4 regions of the Tardiphaga sp. 709 genome follow, and region 1 is predicted to be linked to each of the others. Evidence: riboswitches for the same ligand, from Rfam matches in the RefSeq annotation. Region 1 holds a riboswitch; each other region holds the start of a gene.
What was found. Region 1 has a riboswitch for cobalamin ahead of metE (5-methyltetrahydropteroyltriglutamate--homocysteine S-methyltransferase). Riboswitches for the same ligand answer to the same signal wherever they lie in the genome.
Positions count from the first base shown of each region.

Region 2: it holds a riboswitch for cobalamin, as region 1 does, so the genes downstream of both, RSO67_RS18795 (TonB-dependent siderophore receptor) here and metE (5-methyltetrahydropteroyltriglutamate--homocysteine S-methyltransferase) in region 1, are expected to answer to the same signal.
Region 3: it holds a riboswitch for cobalamin, as region 1 does, so the genes downstream of both, RSO67_RS23260 (ribonucleoside-diphosphate reductase subunit alpha) here and metE (5-methyltetrahydropteroyltriglutamate--homocysteine S-methyltransferase) in region 1, are expected to answer to the same signal.
Region 4: it holds a riboswitch for cobalamin, as region 1 does, so the genes downstream of both, RSO67_RS08745 (DUF1636 domain-containing protein) here and metE (5-methyltetrahydropteroyltriglutamate--homocysteine S-methyltransferase) in region 1, are expected to answer to the same signal.

Region 1 is NZ_CP135529.1:140,108-147,774, reverse strand. Features, by position in the region: gene metE (5-methyltetrahydropteroyltriglutamate--homocysteine S-methyltransferase) at 1-1,611, opposite strand, end outside; cobalamin riboswitch at 1,715-1,927, opposite strand; gene RSO67_RS00725 (peptidoglycan DD-metalloendopeptidase family protein) at 2,096-3,487, opposite strand; gene RSO67_RS00720 (protein-L-isoaspartate(D-aspartate) O-methyltransferase) at 3,594-4,244, opposite strand; gene RSO67_RS00715 (response regulator) at 4,536-4,913, shown strand; gene surE (5'/3'-nucleotidase SurE) at 4,940-5,707, opposite strand; gene RSO67_RS00705 (hypothetical protein) at 5,962-6,465, shown strand; partial or broken gene serS (serine--tRNA ligase) at 6,487-7,667, opposite strand, start outside.
Region 2 is NZ_CP135529.1:3,836,798-3,844,464, reverse strand. Features, by position in the region: gene RSO67_RS18800 (alkaline phosphatase D family protein) at 31-1,584, opposite strand; cobalamin riboswitch at 1,728-1,921, shown strand; gene RSO67_RS18795 (TonB-dependent siderophore receptor) at 2,027-4,294, shown strand; gene RSO67_RS18790 (PepSY domain-containing protein) at 4,297-5,745, shown strand; gene RSO67_RS18785 (TAXI family TRAP transporter solute-binding subunit) at 5,742-7,160, opposite strand; gene RSO67_RS18780 (4a-hydroxytetrahydrobiopterin dehydratase) at 7,379-7,667, shown strand, end outside.
Region 3 is NZ_CP135529.1:4,792,297-4,799,963, forward strand. Features, by position in the region: gene RSO67_RS23240 (glycosyltransferase family 87 protein) at 1-119, shown strand, start outside; gene RSO67_RS23245 (HD domain-containing protein) at 91-732, opposite strand; gene RSO67_RS23250 (GlxA family transcriptional regulator) at 905-1,864, shown strand; gene RSO67_RS23255 (hypothetical protein) at 1,871-2,056, opposite strand; cobalamin riboswitch at 2,246-2,461, shown strand; gene RSO67_RS23260 (ribonucleoside-diphosphate reductase subunit alpha) at 2,580-5,513, shown strand; gene RSO67_RS23265 (ribonucleotide-diphosphate reductase subunit beta) at 5,666-6,790, shown strand; gene RSO67_RS23270 (AzlC family ABC transporter permease) at 6,903-7,652, shown strand; gene RSO67_RS23275 (AzlD domain-containing protein) at 7,649-7,667, shown strand, end outside.
Region 4 is NZ_CP135529.1:1,720,091-1,727,757, reverse strand. Features, by position in the region: gene cobT (nicotinate-nucleotide--dimethylbenzimidazole phosphoribosyltransferase) at 1-631, opposite strand, end outside; cobalamin riboswitch at 731-922, shown strand; gene RSO67_RS08745 (DUF1636 domain-containing protein) at 1,031-1,480, shown strand; gene cobU (bifunctional adenosylcobinamide kinase/adenosylcobinamide-phosphate guanylyltransferase) at 1,477-2,007, shown strand; gene cobW (cobalamin biosynthesis protein CobW) at 2,008-3,021, shown strand; gene cobN (cobaltochelatase subunit CobN) at 3,037-6,759, shown strand; gene cobO (cob(I)yrinic acid a,c-diamide adenosyltransferase) at 6,756-7,382, shown strand; gene RSO67_RS08720 (cobyric acid synthase) at 7,382-7,667, shown strand, end outside.

The DNA of each region.
Region 1 (7,667 bases):
CTCGCCAAAATACTGCACCATGTCGTTGCGCTCGAACTCGCCATGCACCAGCACGTCGAGACCGATATTCTCCTGCCAGCGAACCGCCCTCGCCGTCTGGTTCTGCAGGAACGTCTTGTAGGCGGCATCGCTGAGTGTACCCCTGACATGGGCTCCGCGTGCGTTTCTCACTTCCGTGGTCTGCGGAAACGAGCCGATGGTCGTTGTCGGGAATGCCGGCAGCTTGAAGCGTCGATGCTGATCGGCCGCACGTGTGGCAAAGTCATTGCCGCGACGTCGCATGGTCGCATCAACAGCGGCGACACGCTTGGCGACAGCAAGATCGTGGATCTTCGACGATGCCAATCGCGCAGCCGCCGCGGCATCCGACGCGGCAAGCGTTGCAGCGACATCCGCGCGGCTGCCAGCCAGCGCCGATCCGAGCGCGGCCAACTCCTCCATCTTCTGGACCGAGAAAGCCAGCCAACTTTTGACGTCCGGATCGAGATCATTCTCAAGGCCCAGATCAATCGGCACATGCAGCAGCGAACAGGACGGCGCGAGTTCCACGCGATCCCGCCCTAGCAGATCGACCATGGGCTCCAGCCCATCAAGCAGGCTGGACAGATCGGACCGCCAGATATTGCGGCCATCGATCACGCCGAGCGAGAGGATCATGTCCTTCCGCGCCTTCGCAGCGACTTCATCGAACTGGTCCGATCCACGGACCAGATCGAGATGAAGTCCGGCGACGGGAAGCGACAGGGCCAGATCGAGGTTATCGCCAAGTTCGCCAAAGTAAGTGTTTAGCATGATCCTGAGCTGCGGGACCGCTTCTGCAAAGGCAGCGTAGGTCCGCTGCAGCGCTTGCCGGGCGAGTGCATCGAGATCGAGCACGAGACACGGCTCATCCAGTTGCACCCATTCGGCCCCTTTGTCGGCCAGTTCGCCGAGTACCTCGACATAGACGGGCAGCAATCGATCGAGCAGCGTCACCGGGTCGAATGAAGCATCCATACTCTTGGCCAGTTTGAGATAGGTCACAGACCCAACCAGCACAGGTCGTGTCTGATAACCCAGCGATCTCGCCTCCTCGTACTCCTTGATCGGCTTGCGCGATGCGAGACTGAAGGTCTGATCCTGCGCCAGTTCAGGCACCATGAAATGGTAGTTGGTATCAAACCATTTGGTCATCTCCTGTGCTGGTACGCCTTGCGACGTATCATGCGTATGAGAGCCGTGCGTGCAGGCCTCGTCATGCGCATCGCCTTGTGATCCACGCGCCATGGCAAAATAGGTCGCGAAGGAAACGTCTCCTCCCTTCCAGCCATAGACCTTCGGAATGGCGCCTACCATGACGCTGGTATCGAGTACCTGATCGTAGAATGAGAAGTCGTTCGACGGCATAACCGTGATCCCGAGCGACTTCTGACGTGCCCAGTTTGCGGCACGCAGCCCGACGCCGACATCGATCAGCGCATTCTCGTCGATTGCACCGGACCAATAGCTTTCCAGCGCCATCTTGAGCTCACGCCGCGGACCGATCCGTGGCGTTCCCAAAGTAGCAACAGGAAGCGAGGACGTAGATTTGGCAGAAGACTTGGAAGAAGTAGACTTTGACACAGTAGACATGGCTTAACCCCAATGATTGGGGGCAAAAGGCCAAAGTGACACGTCTGGATTCCACGACGGCAGTCGCGGAATCGCAACCGCACCACCGGGACACCCCGCCCGAGGACGTTTATGTTGTCGAGGCAGGTCTCCTGGCTCGCGGGTCAATGCTGCTGTCCGGCCTTCCCAAAACCTTTGCAGGTCTCAGTGACTTTAATGGACAGCGGCTCACCGCTTACAGTTGCGGGGGCAGCTCCGGCCTTGGCTTAACGCCTCACCGGCTTCCCTCTTAGCTTCGGGCAAACCTTCCCGAAGAACCACGACATGTCCACATATGGGCAACATCGCGCGGCAGTCAACCGAGCTTGCGTGCGCAAGCTGCCCACTCGCAGCAGCGCGTTGAAGACTCCGGAGCTGGAGTGGGCCGTAGCCCCGAGATCAAACGCAGCAAGCCCGGCACGAGGCCGGGCTTGCTTAAATGCGAACTACACTTCGTGGATTGCGCTTACGCCCCGTTGAGGAACTGCAGCGGATCGACCGGCGACGAGCCCTTGCGGATCTCGAAGTGAAGCTGCGGCGAAGTAACCTCACCAGACTGGCCGGACTTGCCGATCACCTGACCGCGCTTGATGGTCTCGCCACGCTTCACCATCAGCTCACTCGCATGGGCATATGCGGTGACGTAGCCGTTGGAGTGACGAACGAGGACCAGATTGCCGTAACCCTTCAGCTCGTTGCCGGAATAGGCAACGACGCCATCTTCGGCAGCCTTGATCGGCGTGCCTTCCGGCACGGCGACGTTGATGCCGTCGTTGGACTTGCCATTGGTCTTGGCGCCATAGCCTGTGACCACGCGGCCGCGCACCGGCCAACGGAACGTCGGCAAAGCGCCGGTTGCGTCAGCGGCTTTAGTCGGCGATTCCGGCGCGGTTTCTTCAGGCGTCGTCGTGGCACTTGCCAGACGGGCCTTCTGTGCGGGCTCGGCAGAAGCAACACGGGCCACGGCAGCGGACGTAACCGCGCCAACCGGGGCGGCCGTCACGGCTGCGACGGGCGCAGCAAGCGGCGCGGCCGCGGGAGCCGCAGAAGCCGTACGCGCCCCCGGTATCGTAATCTTGGAGCCGAGCTTCAACTGGGCAGTCGGCGCCAGACCATTGGCGCGTGCGAGTTCGGCCACCGACACGTTGTTCCGGCGCGAGATGCTCATCAGCGTATCACCGCGATTGACAAAATGCGTGGTCGACGCGCCGACAGCAGGTTTGTTCGGAGCAGCAGCAACGGCCGGAGTTGCCGCAGCGCCCTGGCGCGGAATGATCAGCGACTGGCCGGGCGACAGCGCGCGGGGACCCTTGTAGCCATTGGCCTGCAGGATCGCGGCCGACGAGACGTTGTAGCGCTTCGCCAGACCGTCGAGCGTATCGCTGGTGCCGACGATGATCGAGGTGCCGCCATCACGGGCAAGGCCGTTGGTCGCTGCAACCGAGCGCGGCGCCGTGGAGCCGGTGGTTTCGATCGGCGCACGTGCGGGCGGCGGCGTATACATACCGTTGCCGCCCCCGCTGACGGGTGCAGCCGACGCAACCGGACGAGATGTCGGCGCCGAGATCGGCGGCGGCAAAGCCTGGGATTGATACTGCGGCTGCGGATTATAGGCCGGGCGCTGATACTGCGGCAGTTCCTGGCGCTCGACCGGCGCGCGTGGTGCGCGCTGCGGCACCGAGCCGGTGGTTTCGCCTTGCCAGCCAAAGCCACGGGACTGACCTGAGTCAAAATTTGGATTCTGAGATAGGCGTGTCTGCATGTCGGCGCTGCAGCCGGCAAAACCGATAGACATCAGCGCCAGCACCGCGACCTGCGGAGCGCGGCGCGAGTAAAGCAACTCGACAACGCTGGACATTGGTTACTCACTCATACGCAACAAACAACTGAATTGAGTAAACACCGTCTCCGTTACCAAGCCTTTAACCTTGCGACCAACACGTGACAGCCGTTCACGAACTTTTTCAGAGTTCGCGCGCGATGCCCGGAAGTGCTGGCACAAAACGCACGTCCACGAGGTCCTTTCGCTCCAATCCATCCCCGGTTTTGCGGATCCGGACCAGGGTCTGGACGCCATTGTGAGGACCAACCGGCGCAAGCAGAATACCCCCCTCCTCAAGTCGGTCGGTCAGCGCCGCGGGCACCTCCTCCACAGCGGCGGTCACGATGATCCGGTCGAACGATCCGAGATTGGCAGCCGGATTGAGCCCATCGCCGAGCATGACCTCGATATTGTGGAGGCCGAGCGCCTCCAACCGGGTCCGGGCAGCATCGGCCAGCGTGCGATAACGCTCGATGCTCAGCACGTCGCGGACGAGCTTTGACAGGATCGCGGCCTGGTAGCCCGATCCCGTGCCGACCTCGAGCACACGGTGACCAGCATTCAACTGCAGCTGTTCGGTCATATAGGCGACCACGAAGGGCTGGCTGATGGTTTGGCCACAGGCGATGGCCAAGGCCGTATCCCGCCAGGCATGGGCACGATCGTTCGGCTCGACGAAGCGATCACGGGGAATATCCTCCATTGCGCGCAGCACCAGCCGATCGCTGATCCCACGGCGCCGCAGACCAAGCTGAAAGGTCATCTGTTCAGGCGGCTGTCCGACGGTAATCATGGAAATGCCTCACGCAGCACAGGTTAGAAACACTCTCGATCTAGCAAAGATAGATTGATGTATTTCTGCGATCGGAACCGGGATAGCCTAACGATAACTTTTATTGTTCCGCGCGCGGAACCAGCAACATACCAGCCTGTTATGGGCGGGGCGCTGAAATCCTGATCTTGCTCTATCTGGTACCGAACACGCGACTGCGTCTTTGGGTCACGAAAATGGCAATGCGTCGAGATTGCGTTCAACCCGGGAATTTGCGATTTTGTTCAGAGGATTGGGGCAAGGAAACCGGCCATGACTGCAACGAACCCGCCGGGCGGCTCCGTCTTCCTGGTCGAAGACGAGGTCATGATCCGCATGATGGTCGCCGATATGCTTGAGGAACTCGGCTACAGCGTGGCCGCCGAAGCCGGTGACATCAACGAAGCGATCAAGCTGGCTGGTACTGCCAAGTTCGACATTGCGATCCTCGACGTCAACGTCAACGGCAAGGTGATTTCACCGGTCGCCGAGGTGATCGCATCGCGCAACCGCCCGTTCATCTTCGCGACTGGCTACGGCGCGCAAGGCCTGCCGGAAGAATTTCGTGACCGCCCGACGCTGCAGAAGCCGTTCCAGATGGAAACGCTGGCGCAGGTGCTGTCGACGACGCTCAAGGGCGTCGCGGTCTAAGCGAGCCCCTAGCCTATCTCGAAATCTCAGCCGAGCGCCTTGGTCAGCGCTTCGGAGAATACATCATCCGTGCGATCGAGACGCAGCGGCGTAACTGAGACATAACGCGCAGCAAGGGCTGCGAGATCGGTGCCCTCCAGCGGTGCTTCCGCGGCGACGATGCGCTCGAAACCGATCCAGAAATACGGATTGTTGCGGCCATCCCGCCGCTCATCGACGCGCAGAAAGCCCTGATTGCGCTTGCCCTGCCGGGTGACGACGACACCTTTCACCTCGTCGGCCGCGCAGGCCGGGAAGTTGACGTTGATGACGGTGTTCTTCGGCACGCTCGCCTTGATGACCTTACGCAGTACGTCAGGTCCGAATTTCAGCGCGGTCTCCCATTGCGGATTGTGACGCGTTTCCATCGAGAATTCCTGGCTCAGCGCCACCGACGGAATGCCGAGAATGGTGCCCTCGAGCGCACCGGCGATGGTACCGGAATAGACCACGTCCTCGGCGACGTTGCGGCCCTTGTTGACGCCGGACAATACGAGATCTGGCTGCTTGTCTTTCAGGATATGACGCGCGCCCATGATGACGCAGTCGGTCGGCGTGCCGCGCACGGCATAATGCCGGGGGCCGACTTCGCGCAGGCGCAGCGGATCATTCAGCGACAATGAATGCGACACACCGGATTGATCGAGCTCGGGCGCGACCACCCAGACGTCGTCGGACAATTCCTTGGCGATCTGCTCGATGATCTTCAGGCCAGGGGCGTGAATGCCGTCGTCATTGGTGCAGAGAATGCGCATTCGTGAGGTGCCTTTTCGATCGGGAGGGCCGCTGGCCGGCACCGGTTTTTGCCAGCATGTGCCCGCTTTTGCCACCCCCATTTTGGGCGCGGCTTGTGCGCTACCGGGCTGTCTCGAAGGCGATTTTTCCCGCGAGCCGGAACATTTCGACGTCGCCGGGATTTTTAACTTAGGTAGGTGAGTGCCAGTTGCGTCTGAAGCATGCGCGCTCGACCCGGATGGCCTTGGTCGCAGCGCCCCACAGGGCGACGGAGATGGCGAGACAGCTCGAACGGGTGTTGATCATCGGATTGCCGGCGATCGCGGTTGTCGCCCTGACGGGGTGGCTGCTGCTTCCCAGATTGGCCGAGACCAAGCCCGATCTCACCCTCAATACGGCGGTGATGGCGACAATGCCCGACGAGCTGAGTGAGGAGGACTTTGCCAAACCCACTCCTTCACAACTCGTCAGTGTCCCCGACGCCGCCGAGCTCAACCGTCTCAGCCTCTCCCGCCAATCGTTTCGCCGCGGTGGCCTCGGTTCCAGGGCGCTGATGACGTTCACCGTGCGCAACGCCAACGACTATCCGGTCAAGGATCTCGAAATCGCTTGCGCCTTCCGCAGCAGGGATGGGCGTTATGTGACGGAGCGTCGCCGCGTCATCGCGGAGACCGTCAGCACGAAAAGCCGCAAAGCGTTTCCGATGACGCATATGGGCTTTGTCAACATAAAAGCCGAAAAAGCCAAATGCGCGCTAGTCACAGCCAGCCGCGCCTGAGCAGCTGGCAAGCGACGACGCCTAGCCGGCCTGAACCACCTTGAGCCCGCCCATATAGGGCTGCAGCACATCCGGCACGGCAATCGAGCCGTCTTCCTGCTGATAGTTTTCCATCACGGCGATCAGCGCGCGGCCGACAGCCGTGCCCGACCCGTTCAGCGTGTGCACGAAGCGCGGCTTGCCGTCCGGCCCGCGCGAGCGCGCATCCATGCGTCGCGCCTGGAAATCGCCGCAGACCGAGCAGGATGAGATCTCGCGATAAGCGCCGCCCTCGCCCTGGCCCGGCATCCAGACCTCGATGTCGTAGGTCTTCTGCGCAGCGAAGCCCATATCACCGGTGCACAGCGTCATCACGCGGTAATGCAGGCCAAGCCGGCGTAGCACTTCCTCGGCGCAGGACAGCATGCGCTCATGCTCGTTCTTGCTTTCCTCAGGCGTGGTGATCGAAACCAGTTCGACCTTGGTGAACTGGTGCTGGCGGATCATGCCACGCGTATCGCGGCCGGCAGCGCCAGCCTCGGCGCGGAAGCACGGCGTCAGCGCCGTCATCCGCAGCGGCAGCTCCTTTTCGTCGACGATGGATCTCGCGCACGAGATTGGTGAGTGGGACTTCGGCGGTGGGGATGAGCCAATAGCCCTGTCCCTCATTGCCGATCGCACCGGCGGCGAATTGATCATCGCGAAACTTCGGAAGCTGCGCAGTGCCAAACATCGCATCGTCGCGAACCAAGAGCGGTGGGTTCACTTCCGTGTAGCCATGCTCATTCGTATGCAGATCGAGCATGAACTGCCCGATGGCACGCTCGAGCCGCGCGAGCCCCTTTTTCAATACGACGAAGCGCGCCCCCGACAGTTTGGCCGCCGCCTCGAAATCCATAAAGCCCATGGCTTCGCCGATGTCGTAATGCGCCTTCGGCGAAAAGGCGTAGTTGCGTTTGGCACCGAAGTGATGGCGCTCCACATTGCCGTGTTCGTCGACACCATCAGGCACTTCGTCGAGCGGCAGGTTCGGGATTTCGGCAAGCGCGACCTTGAGCTTATCCTCGGCGTCCTTCACCGCGGCCTCCATGGCCGGCATCGTGGTCTTGAGCTCGGTGACCTCGGCCATCAGCGCATTGGCGCGCGCCTCGTCCTTGGTCTTCTTGGCCTCGCCGATTTCCTTCGAGGCCGCATTGCGCCGGGCCTGTGCCTGCTCGGACGCC
Region 2 (7,667 bases), 2.6 Mb from region 1:
GCCGAAAAACAATGCGAATCTGCCAAATGGTTAGCCCAATTTCGGGTCCAGAACCGTGGCCCAAAGGGCCATATCGGCCCGATCTCGCAAGGTAACGGTCATTTGGCCGCTTTGGCCGTCGATTTTGACGTGGCCGAAGAACTGCATGCCTGCCGACGGGGGCAAATTCTGCTTATCGGGCCCCGGCGCCTTCACGAAACGGACCTCAGGACCGAAGGTATCGTCGAGCGCCGCCGGCCCAAAAGTTCCGGCGTGAAACGGGCCCGAAACGAACTCCCAGAACGGCTCGAAATCCTGAAACTGCGCCTTGTCGGGATTGTAATAATGCGCCGCCGTGTAATGCACGTCGGCGGTCAGCCAGACCGTGTTGCGGATACCGGCCGATTTGATGAAGCGCAGGATATCGGCAATTTCCAGCTCGCGGCCCCGCACCGGTCCGTCGCCCTGCGCGATGGCCTCAGAGCCGGTTTTGTCGGCAGCGTTGTCATAGACGACGAGGCCGATCGGCATGTCGGCGGCGATGACCTTCCAGGTCGCCTTCGATGCGATCAAGGCGCGCTTCAGCCAGGCCATCTGCTCCGGGCCGATGAAATATGCGTCGGGACCATAGCTCGCCTGCAGGTTCGGGCCGTTGGGCCCGCGATAGCTGCGCTCGTCCAGCATAAAGACATCGAGATGCGGGCCGTAATTGAGCGTGCGATAGACGCGGCCGGGTTCGGCCGGATTGATCGAGATCGGATACATCTCGTGAAAGGCACGCGCGCCGCGCGCAGCCAGCAGCGTGATGTCGCGCTCCTTGTAGGACGCCGGCAACTGCTTCGAGAGCGACCAGTTGTTGGTGACCTCGTGATCGTCCCACTGGCCGAAGATCGGCACTTGCGCATTGAATGCGCGGACATTGTCGTCGAGCAGATTGTATTTGTGCGCGGCGCGGAATTCATCGAGCGTTTCGGCGACCTTCGCCTTCTCCGGCACGGTTATGGTGTTTTTCCAGATCGTGCCATCCGGCAATTTCACTTCGGGCAGGATCGGACCGTCAGCATAAATCGTATCGCCGGAATGGATCAGGAAATCCGGGTTGTGCTTGCGCATGGTGGCGAAGGTGACCATGCCGCCATCCTCGGCATTGATGCCCCAGCCCTGCCCGGCGACATCGCCGCCCCAGACAAAGGATACATCGCGGCGATCGGCCGGCGCGGTGCGAAAGCGGCCGATCACAGGTTCGCTGACGATTTCGGGATGCGACAGATCGCGGAATTTGACGCGGTAGAAGATGTCCTGTCCCGCGGGCAGATTATCGAGCAACAGCTTCGCCGTGAAATCGCTCTCGGGCAGCGCCGTGATAACCGGCAACATGCGCACATTGCTGAAGGATTCGGTCGTGGCGACTTCCACCATCATCTGCGCCGGGCGATCGGCGCGCGACCAGATCATGCCGCTGCTCGTCCCGACATCGCCGGACTGCACGCCATGCGACACGACCGGACGATCCTGCGCGCGGCTGAGGTAAGGCATCGCCAGGAAGCTTGCGCCTGTTACGGCTGAGTGCGCGAGGAAGCGGCGACGGGATAAACGTAGTGCCATGGCGAACTCCTGATCCTGGCTCTGGCACCAGTGGCTCTAGGCAGATCGCTTGACGCTGCGATGACAGGTGATGCGCAATATCAACACCCGCCAAAGCAAGCTGCGAATGACTGGCAGCTTGATTGACACATTTGGAAATTTCACCTTAACGTGAATGCGACGGTTCCCCTTCGGGGATCAAAAGGGAATGCGGTGAGGGGGATCCCCCGATTCCGCGGCTGCCCCCGCAACTGTAAGCGGCGAGCCTGCGCCAAGAGCCACTGGGTATTCACCTGGGAAGGCGGCGACAGGCACTGACCCGCGAGCCAGGAGACCTGCCGCCAGTCGTGGTCACACGCGAGCACATTGGGCGGGGTGTCCTGGTGGAAGTCACACTGCCTGTTTGAAAGCGGCGGGGCGACTTGGTTTGCGGTGACGTGCCACGTAACCGCGAGTCCTGTTCATGACCTCCGTTTCTCCAGTCGCATTGAAGCGACATACGCCCTTTCTTTATTCTATTGCTCTCTCCTGCTTGTTGTGTCCGAGTGAAAGCTGGGCACAAGCTGCACAGCCCAGCCAGACGCTCGATCCTGTTGTAGTTCAGCCGTCAGCGACGCCTCAGCGGGCACGCCGCGCCACGAACGGCACTGCATCGCGCGCTGCGCGCTCGCGGCAGCAGCGCAATGTCGCCGCCAATACCGGCGCGCCGGTTGCCACGCCGACAGGCCCTGTCTTCGCAGCGCCGACGCTCAACCTCACCGGCACGACATCCACGGGCAGCCGCCTCGGCCTCACGCGCCTGCAGACGCCGGCCAGCGTCGAAGTGATCTCCGCCGAGACTATGGCCGAACGCGGCCAGCAGAACGTGGTCGATGCCGTCACGCAGAATGCTACCGGCTTTACGGCCATCGGCGAACCCGGCAATGGCGGCATCGCTTTCAGCACCCGCGGCTTCGCCGGAAGTGGCTCCGTCACTTCGCTTTATGACGGCACGCGCCTCTATGTCGGCTCCGGCACGGTGAACTTCCCCTTCGACACCTGGACCGCCGAGAAGATCGAAGTACTGCGCGGCCCGGCCTCCGTCATGTATGGCGAAGGCGCTATCGGCGGCGCCATCAACGTGATTTCGAAATTGCCGCTCTGGGTGCCACGCAACCAGGCTGAAATCTCGCTCGACAGCAACATGACGCGCCGCATCGCCCTCGATAGCGGCGGTCCGGTCAGCAAGGACGTTGCCTATCGCATCGCCGTCACCGGCAACGCGTCCGATGGCTGGGTCGATCGCGACAACACCTCGAACATCGCGCTGCACGCCGCGGTGCAGATCAAGCAGACCGAGGACATCACCTGGACGCTCTCCACCGACTATGGCGACCGCCATCCGTCAAAATATTTCGGCACGCCGCTGATCAATGGCCAGCTCAATGAGGCGATCCGCTTCAAGAACTACAATGTCAGCGACAGCAACATTCGCTATCAGGACAGCTGGAGCCAGGTAAAGACCGAGTGGCAGGTCAGTGACGGCATCACCCTGCGCAACACGCTCTATTACATGTATGCGAAGCGCCACTGGAAGGAGGTCGAGATCTACGGCTTCAACTCCGGCACCGGCCTGATCGATCGCAGCGACTATTTCGAAATCTTCCACCAGCAGCAGCAGATCGGCGACCGCATGGACGCCACCTTCCAGGGCCATCTGTTCGGCATGGTCAACACCTTCGTGGCAGGCTTCGACGTCAACCGCATCGACTTCAAGCACACTAACAATTCGCCCTATGGCGGTACGTCGTCGGTCAATCCATATAATTTCGATCCCGGCCTGTTCAGTAGCCCCGATCCGACGATTCCCGGCTTCAAGAGCGTCGCCAATCAGTACGCGTTCTTCGCGGAAAACCGACTGGCCGTCACCGAACAATTGTCGCTGATCGCGGGCGTCCGCCAGGACCAACCGACCGTCGAACGAACCGACTACCGCAATCCCGCCAACAGCTACACACGGGACTATTCGGCGACATCCTGGCGTGTCGGTGCGGTCTATACCCCCATCCAGAATCTCGCGTTCTACGGCCAGTATTCCACGGCGGCGGATACGGTCGGCGGACTGATCTCGGCGAGCAACGCCAATGCGAAGTTTGAGCTGGCGACCGGCAAGCAGGCCGAGATCGGCGTCAAGCAATCGTTCTGGGGCGGCCGCGGCGAGTGGACGCTGGCCGCCTATCAGATCGAGAAAAACAATCTGCTGGCGCGCGACCCGAACAATCTCGACTTGGTGGTGCAAGTCGGCCGGCAGTCGTCGCGCGGTGTCGAGGCGTCGATCGGCCTCGTGCTCGATCACGGCTGGCGCATCGATGCCAATACCGCTTTCCTGCGCGCGAAGTATGACGACTTCCTGCAGCCCAGTGGCGTGAACTTTGCGGGCAATGTTCCCGTCAGCGTGCCACAGAACGTCTCCAACATCTGGGCAACATGGGGTTTTGCGCCGAACTGGTCGGCTAATGCCGGTGTGCAGATCGTCGGCAAGACATTCGCCGACAGTGCCAATACGCTGGAAATGCCGAGCTACACACTGGTCAATGCGGGCCTGCAGTGGAAGCCGGACGTCAACACCACGGTGTCACTGCGCGTCTACAACCTGTTCGACAAGATCTATGCGACGTCGAGCTACAGCGACAATCAGTGGATCCTCGGTATGCCGCGCACCGCCCAGCTCGCCGTCAACGTGAAGTTCTGAGCTTGTCGCGCAAGCTGACACGAACACTCCGGCGGTGGCTGTATATCGGCCACCGCTGGATCGGCATCGTCACCTGCCTCTTCTTCGCGATGTGGTTCATCTCCGGCGTGGTGATGATGTATGTCGCGTTTCCCGGCCTCTCCGATAAAGAGCGGCTGGCGGCATTGCCCGATATCGTCTGGGAGAAAGTGGCGCTCTCTCCCGACGAGGCGATGAAGGCTGCCGGTGCCACGCGCTATCCGCGCGAATTGCGATTGAACATGGTTGCCGACGAGCCGGTGTATCGGTTGACTGGCTGGGACGGCAAACGGCAAACCATCTCCGCCGTCGATGGCCGTACCATCACCGAGATCAACGAACTGCAGGCACTTGCAGTCGCGCGGCATCATCCCGCCAGCAAGTTGCCTCAGCTCGAAGAGACCGTCGATCGCGATCAATGGAGTGTCACCGCACGCTACGATCCACTGCGACCATTGTATCTGATCACACTCGGCGACGATGCCGGCACCAAACTCTACGTCTCCTCGCGCTCCGGCGAGATCGCACTCGATACCAACCGCACCGAGCGCATCTGGAACTGGCTCGGCTCGATCCCGCATTGGATCTATCCGACCGTGTTGCGCAAGGACGGACCGCTGTGGCGGCTCGTCGTGCTGTGGATCTCCGGCATCTGTTTGATCGTCGGCGTTACCGGAATATGGATCGGCATTCTGCGCGTGCGCCTCAAGCGACGCTATGCGAGCGGCAACATCACGCCCTATCGCGGCTGGATGGCATGGCATCACGTCACGGGCCTGATTGCCGGCCTGTTCGTGCTGACCTGGATGTTCTCGGGCTGGCTGTCGCTCGATCCCGGCCGGGTTTTTGCCGACCGCAATACGCCACGCGAGGTATTGCAGCGCTACGCCGGCCACGATGCGCCAACCATAGCGGCAGCCCTTCGCGCACCAGCGGACAAAGCCGCGGTCGAAGCGCGCTTCGTGTGGCTCGACGGGGCGCCTCTTATGATTGTCGCGAAGCGCGACGGCACGAAGACGGTGATCGATCCGGCAAGCGGCGAAATCGCGAGGCTGCCGCAAGATCGTCTCTGGAAAGCCGCAACAACACTGCTGCCGGGCTCACGCCTAGAAACCCGGCTAAGCATCAGAGAATACGACGCTTATTGGTACGCACACCACAATGACCGCGAATTGCCGGTGTTGCGCGCCAAATTCGATGACGACGCGCAAACCTGGTTTCACATTAGCCCCGTCACCGGCGACATCCTCGGCCGTATCGACTCAAGCCGGCGCACCTATCGCTGGCTGTTCAACGCGCTGCACAGTTTCGATTTTCAGTTGCTGCTGATGTATCGCCCGGCCCGGGACATCGTGGTGTGGCTGCTGTCGATTCTCGGCACCATCGTCTCGGTGAGCGGCGTCGTGATCGGCTGGCGTTATCTCAAACGCTAGACTGCGAGCGGCCGCGGCGGCTGTCGCAATTGCTCCGGCGGATTCATCGGCTCGGGCGGGATCATGCCAATCAGCGCCTTGCGGTCGGCAACGGCGTTGTGGAATTGCTCAAGCGCAATGTTGAAGGCTGTCAGCGTGCCTTCCTCGATGGCGCCGTGCTCGTAGCAATTCAGCGTATGACGCAGAATATCGTCGGCCTCCACCTGCATCGTATCGAGCTCTTCGAGAGACTCGCTCTTGCGTGCGGCGGCAATCATGTCGAGCAGACGATCGCGCTCCGACACATTCACGTTGCGCTCGTCCTTCTTGAGATAGCTCGCGAACCAGGCGCCGATCGAGCCCATCGCCGAGAGCCCCATCAGGCTCCACCAGATGTAATCGCTGTAGCGATCGAGGAAGGTCTTTTCTTCACCATCCACATAGGCGGCCGCGCCGGGATGCACAGGAATAACCGCATCCTTGTCGGTATCGGGCGTCTCGATCTTCGCCGCCAGCGGGAAGTCGTTGATGATCTGCTGACGGATCGCAAACAGCTGCCGCGTGAAGGCGGCGATGGTCACATCCGACAGGCTCTGCCGTGCCACGATGTGATGCGAAAAACTGATGGTCTTGACGTCATCGTCGGGCCGCGCCGGCGCGCCGCCGAATGCGCCGGCAGGAATTTCCGATGATTCATACATCGGGAAATTCTGCGCGATGGCTTCGGCCGAATCGATCGCGAGGAAAGTCGGCGTGCCATCGCGGCTCGAAGCCTGGATGGCGTCATTAGTGATCTTGCTGTTCACGGGACCTGCCGCGATGAACGCATCGACCTTCTGGTCCTTCACGGCCTCGGCCACTTCGGTGGTCGAGAACTGCACGATGGTGACCTTGGCGGGATCGACGCCGTATTGCCGCAGGATGATGTTCAGCAGGTTGACGTTGGCCTGCGTCTTGCCGATCACACCGACACGGCGTCCGGCGAGCTGCGAGAATTTGGTGATCTTGGGTCCCGACTTCTTGCCCTTGGCCGCCGGCGGCACCCATATCACAGCGACGTTCTTGCGCAGCGTAGCGACCGCGCGCGCATTTTTTGGTACTTCCAGATCGCCGCGGATGATCGCGAGATCGGCCTTGCCATCCGCAAGCGCCTTGGCGCTGGCTGTGGCACCTTCGGTGAGGATCGGCCGCAGCCGGACTGTATAGTGATCACGCGAGAACGATTGCACCAGCGCCTGCACGACCTTGACGTCATCGCTGTTCGGTGGACCGACGGCGATGCGCAGCGGCACCGGCTTCATGGCGAAGTAGTAAGCGCCGGCCACGGCCGCGACGATCGCCAGCGTCCCGGCCAGCGTGATCAGCGTCATCTTGCGCCGGATCGACCGCGGCGACGGCGGCCCCACCGGCCCGATAACATCGGGACCGTCTGCCATGGATCTGGAAAACAATCGCTTCAAATTCATCTGCGCCAAATGGGTTCGAGCGACAATGTAGCAAAGTTTCGGGTCGACGCGCCGTTCCACCGGCAGCATGGTTACCGGCACGCTTGGTTACCGTTCTGCATGCGCGGCATTTGCTGCCTTATTGTGGCATGGATCCCAACTGTGTCACCGGGCGTTAGAGTAAAGTTCAAGTGAAGCAGGAGGTTGGCATGGTGGAACGACTCTCGGCCGAGGCCCGCAACGCGGCGCTCAAGGAGCTCTCCGGCTGGAGCGAGGTCTCCGGACGGGATGCCATCGCCCGGACCTTTACGTTCAAGGATTTCAATGAGGCCTTCGGTTTCATGGCGCGGGTCGCCATGGTCGCCGAGAAGAGCGACCACCACCCGGAATGGCGCAATGTTTACAAGACGGTGGAGGTAGTTCTGTCCACCCACGACGCCGATGGCGTCACCAAGCGTGACATCGATCTGGCCAGGGCCATGAATACCATCGCCGGGC
Region 3 (7,667 bases), 1.6 Mb from region 1:
TGCTGATCGCCTATCCATTTCTCGGCGCGCCAACTGGCTTCGGCGCAACGCTGCTGGTGGCAGCGTTGATCGCCATGCGTGTGCGGGAGGCTATTCGCTCCACGCCGAGTTCAGAATGATGCTGCAGAAATTCGCGCGCTTGTAAGTGGGGTCGCGGAGGTCGAGCACGTCGGCCTTGACGTTGCCGAAGGTGGTCTCGGGCTTGTGGATCGTCCCTGCAGCGAATGCATCGATGATGCCGTTCTTGAAGTCATGGCCGCGCGGATGGCAGGCACACACTTCGTGGCGCTGATGATCGGTGAAGGCGTCGTACTCAAGACCCAGCACATCCATCTCGACACCCGCTGTCACGAGCGCCACCACGGGCCGCTTGTGCTTGGGAATGCCCGGTGTCGTGTGAAGCGCGATGGCGTCCCAGACATCGTCGATGTCGCGCTCATCAATCCTGTGGTTGCGTAGAAAGTCCGCGGCAGCATTCGCGCCATCGACCTCGAAGCGTTCCTCCTTGCTCGCATAAGGCGCCTGCAGGCCCATGTCGTGAAACATCGCGCCGACATAAAGTAACTCGGAATCGACCTTGAGACCCTTGCGCTGCCCGGCGAGCGCGCCGAACAGGAAAACCCGATTGGAGTGATGATACAGAAGATCGCTTTCGGTATCGCGCACCAGTTGATCGATTTGGCGGGCGAGGGCGCTGTCTGGCACTTTGATGCCGGCTATGGTCTTGCTCATGGGATGCTCCTTGCAATCTGGATTGTCATCCACCCTTGTCGCCCCGGCGCGTTGTATCCTCAATCGCCCGGCCACCTTCGAGACTGCCATTCACCCGTGATTTCCTGCCGCAAGACGACTATCTGTTCAGAATGACCTGGGCCTGTCCTCGCCATTGGAATGAAGCCTCACCATGAAGAGCGTTGCCCTCGCGATATTCCCCGGCGTCCAGTCGCTGGATGTGGCCGGTCCGCTCGATGTGTTCATGGAGGCCAATGGCTTCGTCGCGCCGGGCGACGGCTACGACATCACACTTGTCGCTGCAGACTGCGCGCCGCTGCGTGCATCGAACGGCCTGAGGATGTCCGCTGATCTGACGTTCAGTGACGCGGACAAACCCTGGGATCTGGTTCTGATGGCCGGCGGGCCAGGGCTGCCGACGGCTGAAGCCGATCCGCAGCTTACACAGTGGCTGGCCAATGCGGCGCTCCATGCGGAGCGTTATGGTTCGGTGTGCACCGGGGCATTCGCGCTCGGCCATGCAGGCTTGCTCGACGACAAGACGGTGACGACACACTGGCAGAATGCGCCGCTATTGGCGCTGCGTTTCCCCAAAGCGCATGTGGAGTTCGACCGCATCTATAGTCGTGACGGCGCCCTGGTGACGTCGGCCGGCGTCACCGCAGGCATCGATCTGGGTCTTGCTCTGGTCCAGGAAGATCATGGCGCGGAGGTCGCGCTGGCCGTGGCCAAGCGTCTTGTCGTTGTCGCGCAGCGCCAGGGTGGTCAGTCGCAATTCAGTCCCTATCTGGTGCCGCCGGCCGAGTCGGGCTCGCCGATCGCGCGAGTTCATGCCCATGTGATGGCCCATCTGCGCGATGCGCACAGCGTGGACGAACTGGCCGATGTGGCGGGCATGAGCGCGCGGACTTTCGCGCGGACATTCAAGCAGGAAACAAGGATGACTCCGGCGGATTTTGTCGAAGGCGCTAGGATCGACACGGCGCGTAACCGCCTCGAAGGCAGCGATCTGCCGCTGAAAGTCGTGGCTTATGAATCCGGTTTCACCACCGCCGAACATATGCGTCAGGTGGTCGTACGACGGCTCGGCCTGACGCCCAGCCAGTATCGGGCCAGCTTTCGCGCGGTCTGATTCTGCTCAGGCGAGTTGCAGCGAAGAAATCGGATCGCTGGCGGGGAAGCTGTCCATCAGCGCCTCGTTCAGCATCTCGTCGAGCCGGCGCCGGGCGGTCTGCTCCGTCGTCTCGAACGCCGCGAGTGCGCCCGGATGCTCGACGAAAGCGTTGAGTTTGATCCTCTCAGTGGTCGTTACCAGGTTGCGCATCGCATCCTCCATCGGTTGATGACGGTGTTTTGCGCCTCACGGTCCTTTCGGACAACGAATCGCATCGTTCAGAAACGGCCAACGACCCCGCGGTTTCCGCCACGCAAGCGGTTGTCCACTGAACCAACAGCCCTACCGAATTTGTTGCGTTCGGCGCCAATGCTCGCTTGACACTTCACCGCAGGTCACACCAAATGTAGACGTCACGGTCCGCCCTGTCGCAAGACTTGGTGGCTAAGAGGGAAGCCGGTAAAGACGTTGTTTTGCGTCATATTCCGGCGCTGCCCCCGCAACTGTAAGCAGTGAGTCTGTTTCGATTGAAGTCACTGATGCGCAAGCATCGGGAAGGCTGAAACAGACATTGACCTGCGAGCCAGGAGACCTGCCGCGACACCAGAACGTCCATGGGCGGGGTGTCCCAGCGGTCGCTTGCAGGCAATGCCGGCGGATCTCCGCCGTGTATTTTGCAGCGTCCTTTCGGCCCCAGCCCCCATTGCTTGATGCATCACACGGGGTCTTGCCGATGCCTACTTCATCTTCTGTTTTGTCCAACGGACGCGATGCGGCTCATGCGCCGCTGATTCAACTGTCGCCGGAAACGCTCGCTGCGCCTGCGCGCGAACCCTCAATGCAGATCATCCGGCGCAACGGCACCGTATCTCCCTTCGACGGCAGCAAGATTTCCGTGGCCATGACCAAGGCTTTCCTTGCGGTCGAGGGCCACACGGCAGCGGCGTCGCGCCGCGTCCATGAGGCGGTGGAACAACTGACCGGCGAAGTCGTGGCGGCGCTGACGCGCCGCGTCGGTGAAGGCCGCACCTTCCATATCGAGGACGTCCAGGATCAGGTGGAACTGGCGCTGATGCGCAGCGAGCACCACAAGGTGGCCCGCGCCTATGTGCTGTATCGCGAAGAACGCGCGCGGACCCGCGCCGAGGAACTGGCCGCCAAGCCGGCGCTCGTCTCCACCGCACCGGTGCTGCATGTCACGCTCGCCAACGGCACCCGTGCGCCGCTCGATTCGGCGCGTCTGGCGCTGATCGTCAACGAGGCCTGCGCCGGTCTCGACGGAGTCGATGCCGCCCCGGTGCTCGAGGAAACCCGCCGCAATCTCTATGACGGCATCACGCTGGATGAACTGGCACTGGCCGGCATCATGGCCGCGCGCACGCTGGTGGAGCAGGAGCCGAACTACACCTTTGTCAGCGCCCGCCTGCTCCTCGACAAGCTGCGCACCGAAGTTCTGTCCTTCGTTCACGGCAGCCCGACCCACGCGTCACAGGCCGATATGACGACGCGTTACGCCGAATATTTCAGCGCCTATATCAAGACCGGCATTGCGGCGGAGCTGCTCGATCCCGAACTCGCGCGCTTCGATCTCAAGCGAATCGCTGCCGCGCTGAAGCCGGAAGGGGACCTTCAGTTCCAGTTCCTGGGCCTGCAGACGCTCTATGACCGCTACTTCCTGCATGTGCAGGGCAATCGCATCGAACTGCCCCAGGCCTTCTTCATGCGCGTAGCCATGGGCCTCGCGCTACGCGAGATCGACCGCGAAGCCCGCGCCATCGAATTCTATAATCTGCTGTCGTCGTTCGACTTCATGGCCTCGACGCCGACGCTGTTCAATTCGGGCACGCTGCGTCCGCAGCTGTCGTCCTGCTTCCTCACGACCGTAGCCGACGATCTCGACGGCATCTTCAAGTCGGTGAAGGACAATGCGCTGCTGGCGAAATATTCCGGTGGTCTCGGTAATGACTGGACCCGCGTGCGCGGCCTCGGTGCCCACATCAAGGGCACCAACGGCGAGAGCCAGGGCGTGGTGCCATTCCTCAAGGTCGCCAACGATACGGCCATCGCCGTCAATCAGGGCGGCAAGCGCAAGGGCGCGGTCTGCGCCTATCTCGAGACCTGGCACATCGACATCGAAGAATTCCTCGATCTCCGCAAGAACACCGGCGACGACCGCCGCCGCACCCACGACATGAACACCGCCAACTGGGTGCCGGATCTGTTCATGCAACGCGTCGAGGCTGATGGCGAATGGACGCTGTTCTCGCCGGACGAGACGCCGGAACTACATGATCTCTACGGCAAGCCCTTTGCCGAGCGCTATGCCGCTTATGAAGAGAAGGCGGCGCGCGGTGAAATCCGCGTGTTCAAGAAGGTGCGGGCCACCGATCTGTGGCGTCGCATGCTGACCATGGTGTTCGAGACCGGCCATCCCTGGATCACCTTCAAGGATCCCTGCAACCTGCGCTCGCCGCAGCAGCATGCTGGCGTCATTCACTCGTCGAATCTCTGCACCGAGATCACGCTGAATACGTCCGATGACGAAGTCGCAGTCTGCAATCTCGGTTCGGTCAATCTCCTCAATCACATCGGCAAGGATGGTCTCGATCATGCGCAGCTCAAGCGCACCGTGACCACGGCGATGCGGATGCTCGACAACGTCATCGACATCAATTTCTACACCATCCCGGAAGCACGCCGCTCGAACCTCAGGCATCGTCCGGTCGGTCTCGGCTTGATGGGCTTTCAGGATGCACTGCAGGTGCAGGGCATCGCGATGGCGTCCGATGCGGCGGTGGCCTTTGCAGATACCAGCATGGAGGCGATTGCCTTCCATTCGATCTCGGCGTCGGTCGATCTTGCCGGCGAGCGCGGCCGCTATCCGTCCTTCGACGGATCGCTGTGGAGCCGCGGCATCCTGCCGATCGACTCCATCGAGATACTTGCGGAGGCCCGCGGTGGTGTGCAGATGGATCGATCCACTACACTCGACTGGAATAGCCTGCGTGCACGGGTCAAGGACACCGGCATGCGCAATTCCAATGTGATGGCGATCGCGCCGACGGCGACGATCTCGAATATCTGCGGCGTCGCCCAGTCGATCGAGCCGGCCTATCAGAACCTCTATGTCAAATCGAATATGTCCGGCGATTTCACGGTGGTGAACGCCTTCCTTGTGCGCGATCTGAAAAAGAGGGGCCTGTGGGACGAGGTGATGGTCTCCGACCTCAAATATTTCGACGGTAGCGTCGGATCGATTGACCGCGTGCCGGACGATCTCAAGGCGCTGTATGCGACCTCGTTCGAGATCGACAGCGCGTGGCTGATCGAGGCGGCTTCGCGCCGGCAGAAATGGATCGATCAGGCGCAGTCGCTCAATCTCTACATTGCCAATCCATCCGGCAAGAAGCTGGACCAGCTCTATCGCCTGGCCTGGACGCTGGGATTGAAGACGACCTACTACCTGCGCTCGCGCAGTGCGACGCATGTGGAGAAATCGACACTGAAGGGTACGGACGGCAAGCTCAATGCTGTGTCAGCGACGGTGGCGACAGCGAAAGCGGCCGGTGCGCCGATTCTCGTTCAGCCGTCCGCCGTGACAGCGCCCGAGCTGAACGTCGCAATGGCCTGTTCGATCGACAATCCCGAATGTGAGGCGTGCCAGTAAGGCTTGCTGCACCATACACAGTCCTCATCCTGAGGAGCGGCCTCTTGGCCGCGTCTCGAAGGATGAGTGACGACACACTCATGGTTCGAGATGCCCGCTGAAGAAGCGGGCTCCTCACCATGAGAGCCGACACAGAATTCAAAGGAACACCCATGCTCGACTGGTCCGATACCTCATCCGCCCCCAAGGCGCCCGCCTTCATCCCGCTCCCTGAAACATCCATCGATCAAACCGGCCTCGGCACCATCGATCGCTCCGGCGGCCGCGTCTCGGTGGACGAGAAGCGCATGATCAACTGCCGCGCCGACGTCAATCAGCTGCTGCCGCTGAAATACAAGTGGGCGTGGGAGAAGTATCTCGCCGGCTGCAACAATCATTGGATGCCCACCGAAGTCTCGATGCAGGCTGATATTGCACTGTGGAAGTCGCGCGACGGCCTCACCGAAGACGAACGCCGCGCGATCAAGCGCAATCTCGGCTTTTTCGCAGCATCGGAGAGTCTCGTTGCCAACAACATCGTGCTGGCGATCTATCGCCACCTCACCAATCCGGAATGCCGCCAGTATCTGCTGCGACAGTCCTTCGAGGAAGCCGTGCATACGCACACGTTCCAGTACATCGTGGAAAGCCTCGGCCTCGATGAGGGCGAGCTGTTCAACATGTATCGCGAGGTGCCCTCGATCACCGAGAAGGCCGCTTGGGCGCTCAAGCACACCCAGCATCTCGACGATCCCGATTTCAAGACCGGCACGCCCGAAACCGATCAGGCCTTCATGCGCGATCTCGTGGCCTTCTATGTGATCTTCGAGGGCATGTGGTTCTATACGGGCTTTGCGCAGATCCTGTCGCTCGGCCGTCGTAACAAGATGGTCGGGATCGCTGAACAGTATCAATACATCCTGCGCGATGAATCGATCCACCTGAACTTCGGCATCGACGTCATCAACCAGATCAAGATCGAGAATCCGCACCTCTGGACAAAAGCGTTCCAGGAGGAAATCCGCGACATGATCCGCACGGCCGCCGAGCTCGAGGCGGCCTATGGGCGGGACACCATGCCGCGCGGCTTCCTCGGACTGAATGCGGCGCTGTGCGAAACCTATATGCACTTCATCGCCAACCGCCGCTGCGCGCAGATCGGTCTCGCGCCTGTTTTCAACGAGACGGAAAACCCATTCCCATGGATGTCGGAAGCGATGGATCTGAAGAAGGAGAAGAACTTCTTCGAAACGCGTGTGATCGAGTACCAGAACGGCGGCGCGCTGAACTGGGAGTAGTCTTTGGTCTCATATCCGCCGCTGCATGGCGCATATGAATCCGCATCACTTGACCTGATCGCGTGAGATCCGCAGGCATGATCTCGCCTTTCGGCATCACGCGGATCAGTCGATGCACGCCACCCACATCCTTAAAGCACCGGCCTATTGGTCGAAGGCCGCCATCGTGCCTGGCATCATTGCCATCGGCCCGATGCTGCCCGGCACGCTCGCTTTCGGCATGGCGTTCGGTGCGCTGTGCGCGCAGAAGAACCTCTCGCTTGCCGAAGTCGAGGTGATGATGGCGACGGTCTATGGCGGCTTGTCGCAATTTGTTGCGGTGCAGTCGTGGCCGGATGTTTTGACGCCGGGGGCGATCGCGACGCTGGCGCTGCTGACACTCACCGTGAACATCCGCTTCTTCCTGATGAGCGCGACGCTGCGGCCGTGGTTCGGGACGCTGCCGGCCTGGCAGGCCTATCCGTCGATGCTGCTGGTCACCGATGGCGGCTGGCTCGCGGCCATGCGCTACCGCGATCATGGCGGGGCCGACGCGGCGTTCTATCTCGGCGGCGGCATCGTGCTGTATTTCACCTGGCTGTTCTCGGCGATCCCGGGCTTCCTGCTGGCCGAACAACTCACTGACCCGAGAAAGTACGGCGTCGATCTGGTGATGCCGGCCTTCTATGCCGCGATGCTGGTGCCTGCCTGGAAGGGGCGCCGCCGTGCCATTCCTTGGCTCGTGTCGGGCGTCATTGCCCTCGCGGTGCATTGGTTGGTGCCGGGCTGGTGGTTTATCATCGCCGGCGCGCTATCGGGAGCGATCAGTGCCGGGCTCATGGACGAACCCGAACCGCAGCATCCGGCGGGTGTGTCCGCATGACGGAATTTTTGCGCA
Region 4 (7,667 bases), 1.6 Mb from region 1:
CGTCCTGCCCGGCACCAATGCCGATACAATCATCCAGGGGGGCCGGCGCGAGCCGATGAACCACCAATGCCGAGGACGCCGTATTGCCAATTCCCATCTCGCCGAGCGCGATGATGTCGACGCCGGCCTTGATCTCACCGACGGCGATCCGGTAGCCGCGCGATAGTGCATCCGCCGCTTGCTCTGCTGTCATCGCAGGTTCGCGCGCCGCGTTGGCGGTGCCCATGCGGACCTTGGCGTCGATTAACTTCGGATGGACAGGCAGTTCCGCAGCGACGCCGATGTCGATCACGCGGACGTCGATATTGTTGGCCGTGGCAAATGCATTGGCCGTGGCGCGGCCGGCCAGATAGGTCATCACCATCGCAACCGTGACCGCCGACGGATATTGCGACACGCCTTCGGCCACGAGTCCGTGATCCCCCGCAAATACCAGCAGCACGGCATTGTCGCCGCGCGGTTCGCCGGGATGCCGGATCATGCCGAGCTGCAGCGCCAGGTCCTCGATTCTCCCCAGCGATCCCGGCGGCTTGGCCTTGCCGTCGATGACGGCACGGATGCCTGCCGCGATCTGCGGGTCAACAGGCGTAATGGCGGGCGGCTGCCACAAGGGCTGGGAATGGGCGGACATGAGGTTCCTTTTCGCGGCCTAACTGACGCAAGACGACCTGCAAGGTCAACAGGTCCGGGCGACAGTCCGTCGGCGCGGTTGACCCCGGCGCACCCGGCAGATAGCGTCTTTTGCGATGGTCCTTCCGCGTGGAAGGTGAATAGGGAAGCCGGTTTGAGGCCGGCGCTGCCCCCGCAACTGTAAGCGACGAGCCCGCGCCGGTGCCACTGGGAATTCTTCAGAATTCTTGGGAAGGCGGCAACAGGCTTTGACTCGCAAGCCAGGAGACCTGCCATCACGAACTGTGCTTTGGAGGCGTCGTCGGGGCGGGGTGCACCGGACGGGAGCGAACCGACGGCAATGCTGTCGGCGCGATCCAACAAAGCTCGTAAGCCCGTGAGGGCGTGAACTGAGCATGTAATGGATCACGACAGCGCCGATATCTCTGGCGAACAAATTTCGGTCGAACCGCCGCGCCCCGTGCCGGCTGGTCCCGTGGTCGTGAGCGTTTGCATCAGCTGCAAGGCCGCCGAAACCGGCACGATCGTCGGGCCGGACATGTTCGATGCCGTGAAGGCCGCGCTCGGCGATGGCGATGCCGCCGTGATGGTGCGTCCGGTGCAATGCCTCAGCGTCTGCAAGCGACCGGCGACGGTCGCGGTGACAAGCCCCGACGGCTACACATTCCTGTTCGGTGATCTGCAGACCGACAGCGGCAGCGCGGCGCTGGTGTCCTTCGTGGAGTCTTATCAGAAATCCGACTACGGTCTGGTGCCTTGGCGGGAACGCGCCGAGGTGCTGCGCAAGGGCATGGTGGCGCGCGTGCCGCCGTTGCGTTGGTCGCCTGAAGACGGGCGTGCGCCAAAATGACCGCGGCCTCCACCACGTTGGTGCTGGGTGGTGCGCGCTCGGGCAAGTCGTCCTTCGCCGAAAAGCTGGTCGATGGCATCGGCCTGACGAAAATCTATCTGGCCACTGCGACGGCCGGCGATAAAGAGATGCACGCCCGCATCGCGCAGCATCGCAGGCAGCGCGGTGAAGGCTGGATCACCGTGGAAGAGCCGCTCGCGCTGGTCGATGCCCTGACGCGTGAGGCCACGGTCGGGCGCGTTGTGCTGGTGGATTGCCTGACACTGTGGCTGTCGAATCTGATGTTGGCCGAGCGCGATCCAGAGATTGAAGCCAAGCGCCTTGTGCGTTTTCTCGATGTCTCGCGCTATCCGATCGTGTTCGTGTCCAACGAAGTCGGCCTCGGCCTCGTGCCGGAGATGCCGCTCGGCCGTGCCTTTCGCGATGCGCAAGGCCGGCTCAACCAGATCATCGCGGCCGCCGTGCCGAATGTTGCTTTCATTGCAGCCGGGCTTCCGCTCTGGCTCAAGCGCTCCCAGGAGAATTGAATGTCCCGCGTTCCCGTCACCGTCCTCACCGGATTTCTCGGCGCCGGCAAGACCACGCTGCTGCGCTCGCTGCTGACCCAGGCCGATGGCCGCCGCATCGCCGTGATCGTCAATGAATTCGGCGATGCCGGCTTCGATGGCGGTCTTGTCGAGGAATGCGCGGCAAAGGCCTGCGCGCCCGGCGATATCGTCGAGCTCACCAATGGCTGCATCTGCTGCACGGTCGCTGACGATTTCGTGCCGACCATGGACAAGCTGCTGTCTCGTGAACGTCCGCTCGACGCCATCGTCATCGAGACGTCCGGTTTGGCGCTGCCGCAGCCGCTGCTGAAGGCCTTCGCATGGCCCGCGGTAAAGACCCGCGCCACTGTCGATGGTGTCGTCACCATTGTCGATGCGCTGGCTTTGTCCGAGGGGCGCGTGACGCTGGACGAAGATGCCGTTGCCGAGCAACGCGCCAAGGACGAGGGTATCGAGCACGACGATCCGATCGAGGAAGTGTTCGAGGACCAGCTCGCTTGTGCCGACCTTGTGGTGCTGTCGAAAAGCGATCTCGTCGCTCCAGAGAAGCTCGCCGAGATCGAAGCCAAGCTGAAAGCCGTGCTGCGGCCGGGTGTCAGCATTGTGCGCTCCAAGGGTGATCTCGCACCGTCGGTGCTGATCGGGCTCAACGCCGCCGCCGAGGACGACATGGCCGCCCGCGTCGGTCATCACGGTGAAGAGGAAGAACACGACCATGACGATTTCGACAGCATCGTCGTCAAACCGACCGCTGCGGCTAGCATCGACGCGATGCGTGCGCGCATCAGCGACGCGCTTGGCCTCGACGGTGTGCTCCGCGTGAAGGGCCATGCCCGCATTACGGACAAGTCCGCGCCGATCGTCGTGCAGGCCGTCGGCGCCCGCGTTGAACTCGCCTTCGCCCGGCCGGACGTGATGCAGGCCGAGCATCTGGTAGTCATCGGCCTCAAGGGATTCGACGGCGACGCGGTACGAAAGGCACTCGCCGGGTAACGCAGGTTCACCCGCATGCATCTGAAGCTCGACACCTCCGGCAGTATTGACGACGGCGACGTCGCCCGCGATCTCGGGCAGGACACTGCCGATATCGTCGTGCTGTCGGCGGCTGACAGCGATCTGGCGGCGTTCAATGCGGCGCATGCGACACTGCCGGGCGATTTCCCCAGCGTGCGGTTCACCAACATGCTGGCGCTCGGCCATCCTGCGTCGGTCGATCTCTATGTCGAGCGCACGCTGGCCAAGGCAAAGATCGTGGTGCTGCGCATGCTCGGCGGTATCAGCTATTGGCCCCATGGCGTCGAGAGCCTGCGCAGCGACGCGCTGAGTCGCGGCAGCAAGTTTGCCTGCCTGCCCGGCGAGATGGACTGGAATGCCGAACTAGCCGCCCGCGGCACGGTCGGCAGCGACGAAACCCATGCGTTGTGGCGCTATTGCAGCGAGGGTGGCGTCGACAACGCACAGCTGGCACTGCGCTATGCTGCGCATCTAATCGGCCATGGCGAGCAACCTCCGGCCGCGCGGCCGATGCCCTCAGCCGGGTTCTGGCCGAGCGAGCCCGCGACGAGCGATCTGCCAAATGCCATCGTGATCTTCTACCGCGCGCTGGTCGCCGGTGGCGACACCGCTGCGATCGATGCGTTACGCCTGTCGTTGAGTGCGCGCGGTCTCAATGCGGTTTGCCTCTATGTTACCAGCCTGAAGGATGAGCGCTCCGCCGCCTTTCTTCGTGCTGCGCTGGCAGCCTATCCGCCCGATATCATCATCAATGCCACGGCCTTCGCTACCGCGACCGCGCATGACGATGCCGGCGTGCTGTCGGCGTCTGGTTGTCCGATTCTGCAGGTCGCACAGGCCGGCATCTCGCGTGCCAGCTGGGAAGCGTCGACCCGGGGTCTCACGCCGCGCGATCTGGCGATGCATGTAGTGCTGCCGGAAGTCGATGGGCGCATCTTCGCCAATGCCATCGCCTTCAAGGAGCGCGGCACCAGCGACGGCGGGTTTGCGCCGACCACGCTGCAGCCAGTTCAGGATCGCATCGATGCGACCGCTGATCTGGCGCGTGCCTGGGTGCGCTTGCGTCGTTCGTCAGCGAACGAACGTCGCGTCGCGCTGATCCTGGCCAATTATCCCAATCGCGATGGACGCCTTGCCAATGGCGTCGGCCTCGATACGCCGCAGAGCCTGATTGATGTGATCGCCGCTATGGCTGAGGTCGGATACGTCGCGGGTGACGCGCCGGACACGGTCGCGGCCATGATGCAGTTGTTGCAGCAGGGGCCAACCAATGCGCTTGCCGGTCGTGCGGAGCGAAGCAGTGGCGTGACTTGGCCGCTGGCTGAGTATCATGCGGCCTTTGCGACGCTGCCGACCAATGTGCAGGCCGCTATTGAAGCTCGCTGGGGCAAAGCTGCGAGCGATCCGCATGTCGTCGATGGCGCCTTCCGCCTTGGCCTGCATCGTTTCGGCAATATCACCGTCGGCGTGCAGCCGGCACGCGGTTACAATATCGATCCCAAGAGCACCTATCACGATCCCGATCTGGTGCCCCCGCATCACTATCTCGCCTTTTATCTCTGGCTGCGCCGCGACTTTGATACCCATGCGGTGGTGCATCTCGGCAAGCACGGCAATCTCGAATGGCTGCCGGGAAAAAGCGCAGGCCTGTCGGCCGATTGTCTGCCCGATGCCGTACTCGGTCCGCTGCCGCATCTCTATCCGTTCATCGTCAACGATCCCGGCGAGGGCATTCAGGCAAAGCGCCGCACCTCCGCCGTGATTATCGATCACCTGACACCGCCGATGACGCGGGCCGAATTGCACGACGATCTGGCGCGGCTGGAGAACCTGGTCGACGAATATGCCATGGCGACCGATCTCGATCCCAAGCGCGCCGCGGTGATCGCCGAGGACATTCTGTCGCTCGCCCGCGCGCAGCAGATCGATGCCGATGTCAATGTCACCCGCGACACACCGACGAGCGACGCGCTGCGCGCGCTCGACGCCCATCTCTGCGATCTCAAGGAAATGCAGATCCGTGACGGACTGCACATCTTCGGCCGCGTGCCCGAGGACGCGCAGCGCAATGATCTCCTTGTGTCCATCGCGCGCCTGCCGCGCTCGGATATCAAACCGCAGGATGCGTCTTTGCATCGCGCGCTGGCGGCCGATCTCGGGCTTGGTGCGTTCGATCCTCTGACCCGTGATATGGCCGATGACTATCTCGGCCCGCGCCCCGGCGTTCTTACCGATATCAGAGATGCTGTGTGGCGCACTACAGGTGATACCGTCGAACGAATCGAAGGGCTGGCGCTGCAACTCGTGTCAGGTAGGCTATCGTGCGATCGCGCTTGGACGCGCACCGCCGAGGTGCTCGATTGGATCGCCGCGAAATTGCGGCCAGCTATTGATGCCTGCGGCGACGCAGAGATGGCCGCGTTCCTTAAAGGCCTCGACGGTCAGTTCGTGCGGCCTGGCCCGTCCGGCGCGCCAACGCGTGGGCGCCCCGATGTGCTGCCGACCGGGCGCAATTTTTTCGCGGTCGATGTCCGTGCCGTGCCAACGCCATCCGCCTGGCGCATCGGGCAGCTCGCCGCCGAACGTCTCGTGGAATCCTACTGGCAGGAAGCCGGCGAATGGCCGCGCGCGATCGCGCTGTCGGCCTGGGGCACCGCGAATATGCGCACCGGCGGTGACGACGTCGCGCAGGCGCTGGCATTGATCGGCGTGCGTCCGCTATGGGAGGAAACTTCGGGCCGTGTCACCGGCTTTGCGATCACGCCATTGTCGGAACTGAAGCGCCCACGCGTAGATGTGACCTTCCGCGTCTCCGGCCTGTTCCGCGATGCGTTTCCGACCCAGATGGACATTATAGGCTCCGCCGTGAGCGCCGTGGCCGAACTCGACGAACCCGATGACGCCAACCCCATCGCAGCCAATGTCCGCGCGCGTGCCCGCACGCTCGAAGCCGGCGGCATGACCTGCGAGATTGCACGGCGACAGGCGACGCGTCGTGTGTTTGGCTCGAAGCCCGGCGCTTATGGTGCAGGACTGCAGGCGCTGATGGATGAAGGCGGCTGGAGCAATCGTGACGACATTTCCGACGTCTATCTTGCTTGGGGCGGCTACGCCTATGGCAGCGGTATCGATGGCGAGGATGCGCGCGGGGAATTCGCCGAGCGGCTGAAGGGCGTCGATCTCGTCGCGCAGGCGCAGGACAATCGTGAACACGACATTCTGGATTCCGACGACTACTACCAGTTCATCGGAGGGCTCGCAGCGACGGTGCAGACATTGCGTGGCTCGGCACCGCGCATCGCCCATATCGATACGTCGCGACCGGAAGCGCCGATTGCCCGGCCGCTTGCGCATGAGATCTCGCGCGTGGTGCGCGGCCGCGGCGCCAATCCGAAATGGATCGCCGGCGTGATGCGCCACGGCTATAAAGGTGCGTTCGAGATCGCGGCCACGGTTGATTATCTGTTCGGTTTCGCAGCCTCCACCAATGCGGTTGCCAATCACCATTTCGACCAGCTGTTCGCCTCCTATCTGGAAAATGACGAGGTTCGCAGCTTCATGGCATCTGCCAATCCCGCGGCGTTGCGCGAGACGGCTGCGCGTTTTGCTGAAGCCATCCGCCGGGATCTGTGGACGCCGCGTTCCAATCGCGCGGCCGATCTGATCGCCGAACTTCTGCCGCAGGCGCACAAAGAGATCGCAAAGGAAATCGCATGACCGAACTCGCCCACGACGATGAAGAAAATGCCCGCCACAAGATCAAGGCGGCCAAGCACAAGGCCGCCAAGGACAAAATCATGGCGACCAAGGTCGGCGAGAAGGGCCTCTTGATCGTTCACACCGGTACCGGCAAGGGCAAGACCTCGGCTGCGCTGGGCATGGTGTTCCGCCATATCGGTCACGGCTATCCGGTCGGCATCGTGCAATTCACCAAGTCGCCGGAATGGGACACCGGCGAAGCGCGTCTGCTGACGACCTTCCCGGATCTCGTCACGCTGCACATCATGGGCGAGGGCTTCACCTGGATCACCCAGGACCGCGAGCGCGACATTGCTGCCGCGACCGCGGGATGGGAGCGCGCCAAGGAAATGATCCGCGATGACCGCCATCGCCTGGTGCTGCTCGATGAGCTCAATATCGTGCTGCGTTACGACTATCTCGATCTCAACGAGGTTCTGACTTTCCTGCGCGACGAGAAGCCCGCGGACAAGCACGTGGTCATCACTGGCCGCAACGCCAAGCCCGAGCTGATCGAGATGGCCGATCTGGTCACCGAGATGACACTGATCAAGCACCCGTTCCGCGCCGGCATCAAGGGCCAGAAGGGTATCGAATTCTGATGAACCTCACCACGCCCGCGCTGATGATCCAGGCAACCGGCTCCAATGCCGGCAAGTCGACGATTGTCGCTGGCCTCGCGCGGGCACTGGTGCGGCGTGGCTTGAAGGTGGCACCGTTCAAGCCGCAGAACATGTCGAACAATGCGGCTGTCGCGGTCGATGGCGGCGAGATCGGGCGCGCGCAGGCGGTACAGGCGCGGGCGGCGAAGCTGCCCCCGAGTGTTCACATGAACCCGGTGCTATTGAAGCCGGAGACCGATACCGGCGCCCAAGTGATTGTGCAGG